3 regions of the Duganella rhizosphaerae genome follow, and region 1 is predicted to be linked to each of the others. Evidence: predicted binding sites of a transcription regulator. Region 1 holds the regulator's gene; each other region holds the start of a gene.
The links. The regulator HrcA, encoded in region 1, represses chaperone genes, less so after heat shock. The targets are predictions, from matches to a motif close to TTAGCACTCNNNNNNNNNGAGTGCTAA.
Positions count from the first base shown of each region.

Region 1 (3,271 bases):
GCCGCCTTCCCAGCGAGCCACCTTGCCGTCCTTGTCGAAGAACACGATCACGCGGCTGGTGGTGATTTCGCCGTTGCCCTTGGCCATGCGGAAGGCGTAGTCCCAGCGGTCGGCGTGGAACGGGTCGGTCAGCAGCGCGGTGCCGAAGATGAAGCGGACCTGCTCGCGCGTCATGCCGGCCTTCAGCTGCGACAACATCTCTTCGGAGACGAAGTTACCCTGCTGGATGTCGGGGCGATACGGCGAGAAGAACCACATGAACTTCTGCAGCTTGGTGATGGTGGTGGTTTGCGCGCCCTTGTTGGCGTCCAGCGTCGTGCCGGTTTCCTTCACGTCGGTCGATTTCTCGCCCAGCGTGGTGTTGGACGCGCAGCCGCCCGCGGCCAGCGCGACGCAAACAGCGCCGGCGAGCAATGGCGCGCGACGGGTGAAACGGTGCAACAAAGACTGCGATAAAGCCTGGGTGACGCGCATGGTTGTCCTCAATCTGATCGAGCGGAAGTGCCGAAAAACGCTATATCATAAAGCACAAGGTGCGAGATGGGGCTGCGCGGGCACTCGGAGAGATGGCATTATCCAGCAAATCCGGAACTATGTCCTTGTTTTATAAAGATTAATTGTAAAACATTGCAAATGTAAATTTCACGCCGGAGGGCGCGTCGCGGCGCCGATGGTGCGGCGGCTGCCGGAGTGCGTTAAACTGTCGGCTCGCTATCGCCAATCACACTAAGAGTCGCCATCATGAGCAACAATCCTACCGACCTGAAGGCCAGCGGCCTGAAAGCTACGCTGCCCCGCCTCAAAATCCTGGACATCTTCCAGAACAGCGAAGTGCGCCACCTGACCGCCGAGGATGTCTACAAGATCCTGCTGTCCGACAATATGGACGTGGGCCTGGCGACCGTGTACCGCGTGCTGACCCAGTTCGAGCAGGCCGGCCTGCTGAACCGCAATCACTTCGAGACCGGCAAGGCGATCTTTGAATTGAACGAAGGTTCGCACCACGATCACCTGGTGTGCCTCGATTGCGGCCGGGTGGAAGAATTCTTCGACGAGGAAATCGAATCGCGCCAGCAGATCGTGGCCAAGGAGCGCGGCTTCAAGATCGCCGAGCATGCGCTGGCGATCTACGGCAACTGCACCAAGACCGCCTGTCCGCACCGCGCTTGATTTTCACCCCGCACGGCGACTGAGCCTGGGGTCTGACCCCGTACGGGGTCAGACCCCGCCTTGCCGGGTTTAGTTATGGCTGAGCGCGTTCGATAACAGCTTGGCCGTGATGTCGACGATCGGTATCACCCGCTCATACGCCATGCGGGTCGGGCCGATCACGCCCAGGGTGCCGACGATCTTGCCGTTGGCCATGTAGGGCGCGGTGACCACGCTCATCTCGTCCATCGGCACCAGGCTCGATTCGCCGCCGATGTAGATCTGCACGCCGCTGGCCTTGCTCGAAACGTCGAGCAGCTGCATCAATCCCGTCTTCTGCTCGAACATGTCGAACATCTGCCGCAGCGACGTCATGTTCGACGACAGGTCGCTCACCGACAACAGGTTGCGCTCGCCGGAGATGACCATGTCGTCCGAGCTGTCGGCCATCGCCTCGCTGCCCGCCTCCACCGCCGCCTGCATCAGCCGGCCCATGTCGTCGCGCAGCTGGCGCACTTCGTTTTGCAGCCGCATGTGCACTTCGTCGAAGGCCAGGCCGCCGTAGTTCTGGTTGATGTAGTTGGCCGACTGGACCAGCTGCGCCGGGCTGTAGTCGACGTCGGTCAGCAGCAGCCGGTTCTGCACGTCGCCGGTCGGGCCGACGATCACCAGCAGGATGCGCTTCTCCCCCAGCCGCAAAAATTCGATCTGCTGGAACACCGATTCGCGCCGCGGACTGAGCACCACGCCGGCGAACTGCGACAGCGACGACAGCATCTGCGCCGCGTTGGCGATCATCTTCTGCGGCTGCGGCGCCTGCAGCCGCATGCGGCCCTCGACCGATTGCTCGTCCAGGTGCTGCACCGTCAGCAGGGTGTCGACAAAGATGCGGTAGCCGCGCGGCGTCGGCACCCGGCCGGCCGAGGTGTGGGGACTGGCGACGTAGCCCAGTTCCTCCAGGTCGGCCATGATGTTGCGGATGGTCGCCGGCGACAGGTCCAGCCCGGAGATCTTGGACAGGGCGCGCGAGCCCACTGGCTGGCCGTCCGCGATGTAGCGTTCGACGAGAGCCTTGAGCAGGGTTTGTGCGCGTGGTTCGAGTTGCATGTTCATTCACTGATGGTATTTCTGCTTATTATGCACGCTCTGCGCCGGACAGGGGCCGTTGCGTGGCGTCAATGCTGCATTTGCCCCCGCACCCATGCCAGAAGTGCATCGAAACTTGCACAGATGGCGTCCGGCGCCACGCCGGCCTCCAGATGCGCCGTACTGCCGGCCCGGTTCATCCACACCGCGCGCAGGCCCGCGCCCTGCGCGCCCTGCACGTCCAGCCGCAGGTCGTCGCCGACGTAGACTGCGTCCTGCGGCGCCACCCCCATCGCCGCGCAGGCGGCCAGGAAGATCGCCGGGTCGGGCTTGGCGCGGCCGAAGCGCGCCGAGGCCAGCACGGTCTCGAAATGGTGGTGCAGGCCGATGACTTCAAGATCGGCGTTGCCGTTGGTGATCACGCCCAGCCGCAGCATCGCCTGCAGCTCGGCCAGCGCCGGCAGCACGTCGGCGTACGGCGTGACGGCGTTGCGCCGCAGGTGGAAGTGCTGCATGGCGCCGTCGATGTGGGCGGCGTCGGCGCCGGCCTCGGCGAAGGCCTGCTCCAGCGCCACGCGGCGCAGCCGGTACAGGTCGACCACCAGCTCCGGCCGCTGCTCCAGCAAGGCCATGCGGCGCGCGCGCAGCTCGGCGATCGAGTAGCGCTGGGTCACTTCCGGCGCGTGCTCGGCCAGCCAGGCGTGCCAGCTGGTTTCCGCCGCCGCGATCACCGGGGCGATCGGCCACAGGGTGTCGTCAAGGTCGAACAGCAGGACGTGCGGGCGGCGTGGGCTCATGGCGGGCAGACAGAAATGTGGAATCTGCGTATTGTCGCACCGATCGCGGGATGGCGACGAGCCGGCGACGGCATGGTAAATTATCGGATTACCAAGCTGGAGCCGCCGTGCCTTTGACAACGTTCGTGACGACTTGCCGCCGCTGGGCGGCGCCCCTGCTGAGCGCCGTGCTGACCGGCTGCGCCGGCGTCGGCCAGGCGCCGGCCTTTTCCTCCTTCGTGGTGCTGGGCGAGCACGGC
Region 1 covers NZ_BPWK01000007.1:126,909-130,179, reverse strand. Annotated here, with positions in the region: gene RUGAMON1_RS16685 (outer membrane protein assembly factor BamE) at 1-474, opposite strand, end outside; gene fur (ferric iron uptake transcriptional regulator) at 742-1,170, shown strand; gene hrcA (heat-inducible transcriptional repressor HrcA) at 1,240-2,256, opposite strand; gene RUGAMON1_RS16670 (HAD family hydrolase) at 2,325-3,032, opposite strand; gene RUGAMON1_RS16665 (metallophosphoesterase) at 3,140-3,271, shown strand, end outside.

Region 2 (3,271 bases), on a different contig from region 1:
CCAGCGCCGGCCAGGTGATCGTCAACGGCCAGGACATCGCCCGCATCAAGCCGGCCGCCGTGCCGTTTTTGCGGCGCAACCTGGGCCTGATCTTCCAGCAGCAACGGCTGCTCACCGACCGCTCCATCCTGGCCAACGTCATGCTGCCGCTGCTGGTGACGGGCGCCTCGCGCGCCCAGGCCGAGCAGCGCGCCCGCGCCGCGCTCGACAAGGTCGGCCTGCTGGAGCGCGCCCACGCCCAGCCGCTGGCCCTGTCCGGCGGCGAGCAGCAACGGGTGTCGATCGCGCGCGCCATCGTCAACCGCCCGCAAGTGATCCTGGCCGACGAACCGACCGCCAACCTGGACCGCGCCAGCGCCAACCAGGTGCTCGACGCGCTCAAGGCCTTCCATTCGGTCGGCGTCACCTGCCTGATTTCCAGCCACGACGAGCAGATGCTGGACGCGGCCGCGCGCGTCATCCATCTCAAGCAAGGTCAACTGGAGGTGCCGGCATGACGCTGTGGTTCCGACAACACCGCTACGCGCTGGCCGCGGCGCTGGTCCACCTGCGCCGCTCGCCGGGCGGCTTTTTGTTCAACATATTAGTGGTGGCGATCGCGCTGGCGCTGCCGTTCACCGGCGTCACCCTGCTCGACAACGTGCGTCCGATGTCCGAGCAGCTGTCGGTCGATCCCGAGATCAGCGTGTTCCTCAAGCTCGACACCCCGCGCGAGCAGGCCGAGGCGCTGGCCGTGGCGCTGCGCCAGACCGTCCGCGACAAGCAGGCCAAGATCATCTTCACCCCGCGCGAAAAGGCGCTCGACCAACTGAAGGACAAGAGCGGCCTGGCCGACGTGCTGTCCACGCTGGGCGACAACCCGCTGCCCGACAGCTATGTGCTCAAGCTGGACGCCTTCCGCAACGCCCAGGCCGGCGGCGACGTCGACCAGCTGGCCGAGCAGATCCGCGCCCTGCCCGGCGTCGACACGGTGCAGGTCGATTCGGCCTGGGTCAAGCGGCTGGCGGCGCTGCTCAACGTGCTGCGCCTGGCGCTGCTGCTGCTGGCGGCCACCCTGGGCACGGTGGTGATCGCGGTGATCTTCAACACCATCCGCCTGCAGGTGATGACCCAGCGCGAGGAAATCCTGGTGTCCAAGCTGATCGGCGCCACCGACAGCTTCATCCACCGTCCCTTCTATTACACCGGCGCCCTGCTGGGCCTGTGCGCCGGCGGCGTGGCGCTGGGCGCGGTGTCGCTGGCGCTGCGGCCGCTGAACATCGCGATTGCCGAATTTGCAAGATTGTACGCTTCCGAATTCCAGCTGGCGCCGCTGCCGCCGCTGGCCATGGCCGGCCTGCTGGCCCTGTCGGCCGGCCTGGGCCTGGTCGGCGCGCTGCTGTCGGTGCAGCGCCACCTGTCCCGCCTGAACTGATCCCCCGCCCTTCCGTGCGTGCGCGCACGGAAGGCTCCCTCCCCGCCGCCTAGCATTAAGTCCTGCCTAAGCTCCGGCGCGCATGCTTGATCAAAGACCACCATGATGCTGAAAAACCTCATAGCCTTTTGCTATCGAAGTAATTAATATCGGGTGATTGGCACTCAACGAAGGAGAGTGCTAATATACGTGGACTGAAGAGCAAAACAGTTCTCTACAGCATCAAGCAACATTAAGAATAAGCAATATCATCGAGCGAAGGAATGAATATGACTATGATGTCCGCACCGACTGCCTTGGTACCTGCGACCAATAGCGCCCTGGGACTCGGGTTCACTGGCAACCTGGGCAACCTGGACGCCTACATTTCGGCCGTCAATCGCCTGCCGATGCTGACGCACGACGATGAAATTTCGCTGGCCAAGCGCCTCAAGGAAAAGAACGACCTCGGCGCCGCCCAGGAACTGGTGCTGTCGCACCTGCGCCTGGTGGTGTCGATCGCCCGCGGCTACTTGGGCTACGGCCTGCCGCACGCCGACCTGATCCAGGAAGGCAATATCGGCCTGATGAAGGCGGTCAAGCGCTTCGATCCGGACCAGGGCGTGCGCCTGGTGTCGTACGCGATGCACTGGATCAAGGCCGAGATGCATGAGTACATCCTGAAAAACTGGCGTCTGGTCAAGGTGGCGACCACGAAAGCGCAGCGCAAGCTGTTCTTCAACCTGCGCAGCCACAAGACCGGCCTGGACGCGATGACGCCGACCCAGATCGACAGCCTGGCCAAGCTGCTGGACGTCAAGCGCGAAGAAGTGATCGAGATGGAAACCCGCCTGAGCGGCCGCGACATCGCGCTGGAATCGCCGAACGACGACGAAGACGACAAGTTCGCGCCGATCGCCTACCTGTCGTCGGAGGCCAGCGAGCCGACCCGCGTGCTGGAAGCCGAACAGGTGACCCGCCTGCAATCGGAAGGCCTGGAAGAAGCGCTGGGCAAGCTCGACGCCCGTTCGCGCCGCATCGTCGAAAGCCGCTGGCTGGCCAACGACGACGGCTCCGGCGCCACGCTGCACACGCTGGCGGAGGAATTCGGCGTCTCGGCCGAGCGCATCCGCCAGATCGAAGTGGCGGCGCTGAAAAAAATGAAGGGCTCGCTGGCCGCTTACGTCTGAACCCACCCCGTCTGCAGTGAGCGATACGCTTGCTGCGCCGCCTGGGGGTCGGACCCCGAACGGGGTCCGACCCCAGTTGGCAGTGCGGGGTAAAAAAAGCCGCCCGGTTCGCGCCGCGCGGCTTTTCCTGTCTTACGCTGCCAGGCTTTGCGCCAGCAGCTCGCCGACCAGCTGGTTCAGGTCGACGTCACGTTCCTTCGCCCTGGCGTGCAGCTGCTGCACCAGGTCGCCGTTCAGCTTGACCGCGAACGGCACCAGCCCCAAAGCCTGATCGCGCTTGCGCTGCTCGCGCTTGTCGACCACCTCGGCCACCTTGCCGAAGCTGGCGGCGCCAGGGGCGGACATCTGGCCCATTAATTTTTTAGCGTCGCTTTTCGCCATGCCAGTCTTTTTCATTTTGTTCAGTCAATGTGATTCAGGGCCCCTATTCTACGGCACATAGTTTGACCCAGCGCTGCAAAGCTGCGGTTCGTGCGCCGCCGGCATGATCTTTTTGCTAAGCTTGCCGTCTACTTCGAGGGAAGAGGTATTTATGAAATCTACATTGTTAAGGCAGTTGATCATCCTGCCGCTGCTGGTGGCGGTGATGGCCCTGCTGCATGCCTGCGGTTCCGCGTCCGCCGTCAACCGCGCCGCCGCCGCGCCGCAGGCGTTCTCGCAGACCTACGTGCTGACCCAGGGCGCCAGC
Region 2 covers NZ_BPWK01000002.1:269,581-272,851, reverse strand. Annotated here, with positions in the region: gene RUGAMON1_RS05165 (cell division ATP-binding protein FtsE) at 1-497, shown strand, start outside; gene ftsX (permease-like cell division protein FtsX) at 494-1,414, shown strand; gene rpoH (RNA polymerase sigma factor RpoH) at 1,684-2,583, shown strand; gene RUGAMON1_RS05150 (hypothetical protein) at 2,716-2,979, opposite strand; gene RUGAMON1_RS05145 (hypothetical protein) at 3,116-3,271, shown strand, end outside.
Region 2: a site for HrcA is predicted at 1,572-1,598, ahead of rpoH (RNA polymerase sigma factor RpoH). Genes of this name have one in related genera too.

Region 3 (3,271 bases), on a different contig from region 1:
GCTGCTGTTGCTGGCGCGGGCCGACGCCGGCCAGCTGGCCATCCCCATGTGCCCGCTCGACCTGCGGCCGACCCTGGACGAACTGGCCGAGGACATCGGCCTGCTCGATGACGAACGCGCGGTGCGGCTGGACCTGCCGGACCGCATCGCCGTGCGCGGCGACGCCGAGCTGCTGTGCCAGGTGTTGCAAAACCTGGTCAGCAACGCCGTCAAATATGGCTTGCCGGGCGGCTGGATCGCGCTGTCGGCCCGGCACCAGGACGAACAATGGCGCATCGACGTCGGCAATGCATCGAACGGCATCGCCGCCGAACACCGGCACCGGCTGTTCGACCGCTTCTACCGGGCCGACCAGGCCCACCAGCGCCGCGTGCCGGGGGTCGGGTTGGGTCTGTCGCTGGCGCGCGACATCGCCATCGCCCACGGCGGCAGCCTGGACCTGGCCGAGGCGGAGCCGGGCCGGGTGCGCTTCCGGTTGACACTGCCCGCGGCCTGAGCCCTGGCGGCGAACGCGGTCAGGCCGGCAGCGGCGCCTCGTTGCTGTCGGCCAGCTGAGCCCGCAAGTCCTGCCAATTGTCGTCGCCGATCATGCCGGACGCTTCCAACACGCCGTCATGGCCGACCATCAGATAGGCCGGCGAGGCCATCATGGCGTTCAGCAGCCGGTAGTCGCGCAGCGTCACCCGCAGCACCCGCGACAGCGGGAAGGCGCCGCCCAGGAACTGGCGCACGCGCCAGCCCGGCTCATGGCTGACGATCCAGATCGCCAGCCCGGCTTGCTCGGCCTGCGGCAGCATCTGGCCGATCTCGGCCAGCTTGGTTTTGCACTTGGGGCATTTGCTCGACAAGAACAGCAGCGCCGAAGCCTGGCCGCTGGCGCTCAACCCATGTGTTGCGCCGCCGGCCAAGACACGCGCCGGCACCTGCGGCACCGGCTCGCCTGGCCGCAGCGGTTCCGGCGTTTCGCGCTCGCGCCGACTCGTTTGCAGCACCGACAGCGTCAGCTTGAGGTTGAGCGCCAAGCCGCAAGCGAGCAACGCCAGGGTGAGATAGAGTATCTGGCTATCCATCGCCGGGGCTCAATAAGTGGACGATTTCATGGAAGTGGACCGCGATCACGCACACCAGCAAGCCCAGCGAGGCCGCCAGCAGCGCGGCGTGCAGCGGCAGCGCCGCGCCGGCCGGCAGCATCAGGCCGGCGCCAATCGCCGCGATGACCAGCCCATTGCGCAGCAGGTCCAGGCCGGACAGGGAACGCTCCGCCTCGCCGAAGCAGCTGCAGCGCACCACGCTTTGCGTAGAGAACTTGTACCCGACCAGCGCCGTGAACCCGCACAACATCAGCAGCGCGGCCAGCAAGCCGGTGCGCGCCAGGCCACCGAGCAGCAGCGCGGCCACCGCCAACTCCGCCACCGGAATCGCCGGCGCCACCAGCGCGCGCAACGCCGGGCCCATGCCGAACAGGCTGGCCAGATTGTCGCGGAAGCCGGCCAGGTCGCGCAGCTTGGCCGTGGCGGCGGCCAGCATCAGCAGGGCGACGAAATAGCGCAGGATCTCACTCATGAATTGGTCAACGTTCATCGCGGCCAACGCTCCACAGTCCAGTTTTGCGAGTAAGACTGTCGAAAAGTCTCTGTTTGCATCTTGGCAATAGTAGGAGTTTGCATAAACATTGTCAACTTCAATACCAAATAAGAAAACATTCCATTTAAGGCACATATCTGCGTCATTTTTGCGCTTATTTGCACACACACCAACCTTGCGTCTTGAAATACGGCAGGGTCGTCCCTATAATTGGCACTCGTTCCAAGGGAGTGCTAACAGCGCTCTCGGCCAAACTTTCCGCCTCAGCAACCTTGTTGGTGTGGCAACAAACTGTACCATTGTTAATTTAAGGAGTTTTGTATGAACCTTCGCCCTTTGAACGATCGCGTAATCGTCAAACGCCTCGACCAGGAAACCAAAACTGCGTCCGGCCTGATCATCCCTGATGCGGCTGCTGAAAAACCGGATCAAGGCGAAGTACTCGCCGTCGGCAATGGCAAGATTCTGGAAGATGGCAAAGTCCGTCCGCTGGATGTCAAGGTAGGCGACCGCGTCCTGTTCGGCAAATACGCCGGCCAAACCGTCAAAGTCGACGGCCAGGAACTGATGGTCATGCGCGAAGAAGACATCATGGCAATCGTCGTCAAGTAATTGACACGCACGTTTGCAATCGTACTCACCTAATTCTGGAGAAACAACATGGCAGCTAAAGAAGTAATTTTCGGCGACGCAGCGCGCGCCAAAATGGTTGAAGGCGTCAACATCCTGGCCAACGCGGTCAAAGTCACGCTGGGCCCTAAAGGCCGTAACGTGGTGCTGGAACGTTCGTTCGGCGCCCCTACCGTCACCAAGGACGGCGTGTCGGTCGCTAAAGAAGTCGAACTGAAAGACAAGCTGCAGAACATGGGCGCGCAAATGGTCAAGGAAGTTGCTTCCCGCACCAGCGACAACGCCGGCGACGGCACCACCACCGCCACCGTGCTGGCCCAGGCCATCGTGCGCGAAGGCATGAAGTTCGTTGCCGCCGGCATGAACCCGATGGACCTGAAGCGCGGCATCGACAAGGCAGTTGCTGCCACCGTCGAGCAGATCGCCATCATCGCCCGTCCATGCACCACCACCAAGGAAATCGCCCAGGTTGGTTCGATCTCCGCCAACTCGGATTCGTCGATCGGCGACCGCATCGCTGAAGCGATGGCAAAAGTCGGCAAGGAAGGCGTCATCACCGTGGAAGACGGCAAGTCGCTGAACGACGAGCTGGACATCGTTGAAGGTATGCAGTTCGACCGCGGCTACCTGTCGCCATACTTCATCAACAACCAAGAGAAGCAAGTCGCTATACTGGACAATCCATTCGTCCTGCTGTGCGACAAGAAAATCTCGAACATCCGCGATCTGCTGCCGGTACTGGAACAAGTCGCCAAAGCCGGCCGTCCACTGCTGATCATCGCCGAAGACATCGAAGGCGAAGCGCTGGCGACCCTGGTTGTGAACAACATCCGCGGCATCCTGAAAACCTGCGCAGTCAAAGCCCCAGGCTTCGGCGACCGTCGCAAGGCCATGCTGGAAGACATCGCGATCCTGACCGGCGGTCAAGTGGTTGCTGAAGAAGTCGGCATGACCCTGGAAAAAATCTCGCTGGAAGAGCTGGGCCAGGCCAAGCGCATCGAAATCGGCAAGGAAAACACCATCATCATCGACGGTGCCGGCCAAGCTGAAAGCATCG
Region 3 covers NZ_BPWK01000012.1:203,139-206,409, forward strand. Annotated here, with positions in the region: gene RUGAMON1_RS23540 (sensor histidine kinase) at 1-496, shown strand, start outside; gene RUGAMON1_RS23545 (hypothetical protein) at 516-1,070, opposite strand; gene RUGAMON1_RS23550 (MauE/DoxX family redox-associated membrane protein) at 1,063-1,563, opposite strand; gene groES (co-chaperone GroES) at 1,906-2,196, shown strand; gene groL (chaperonin GroEL) at 2,245-3,271, shown strand, end outside.
Region 3: a site for HrcA is predicted at 1,795-1,821, ahead of groES (co-chaperone GroES). Genes of this name have one in related genera too.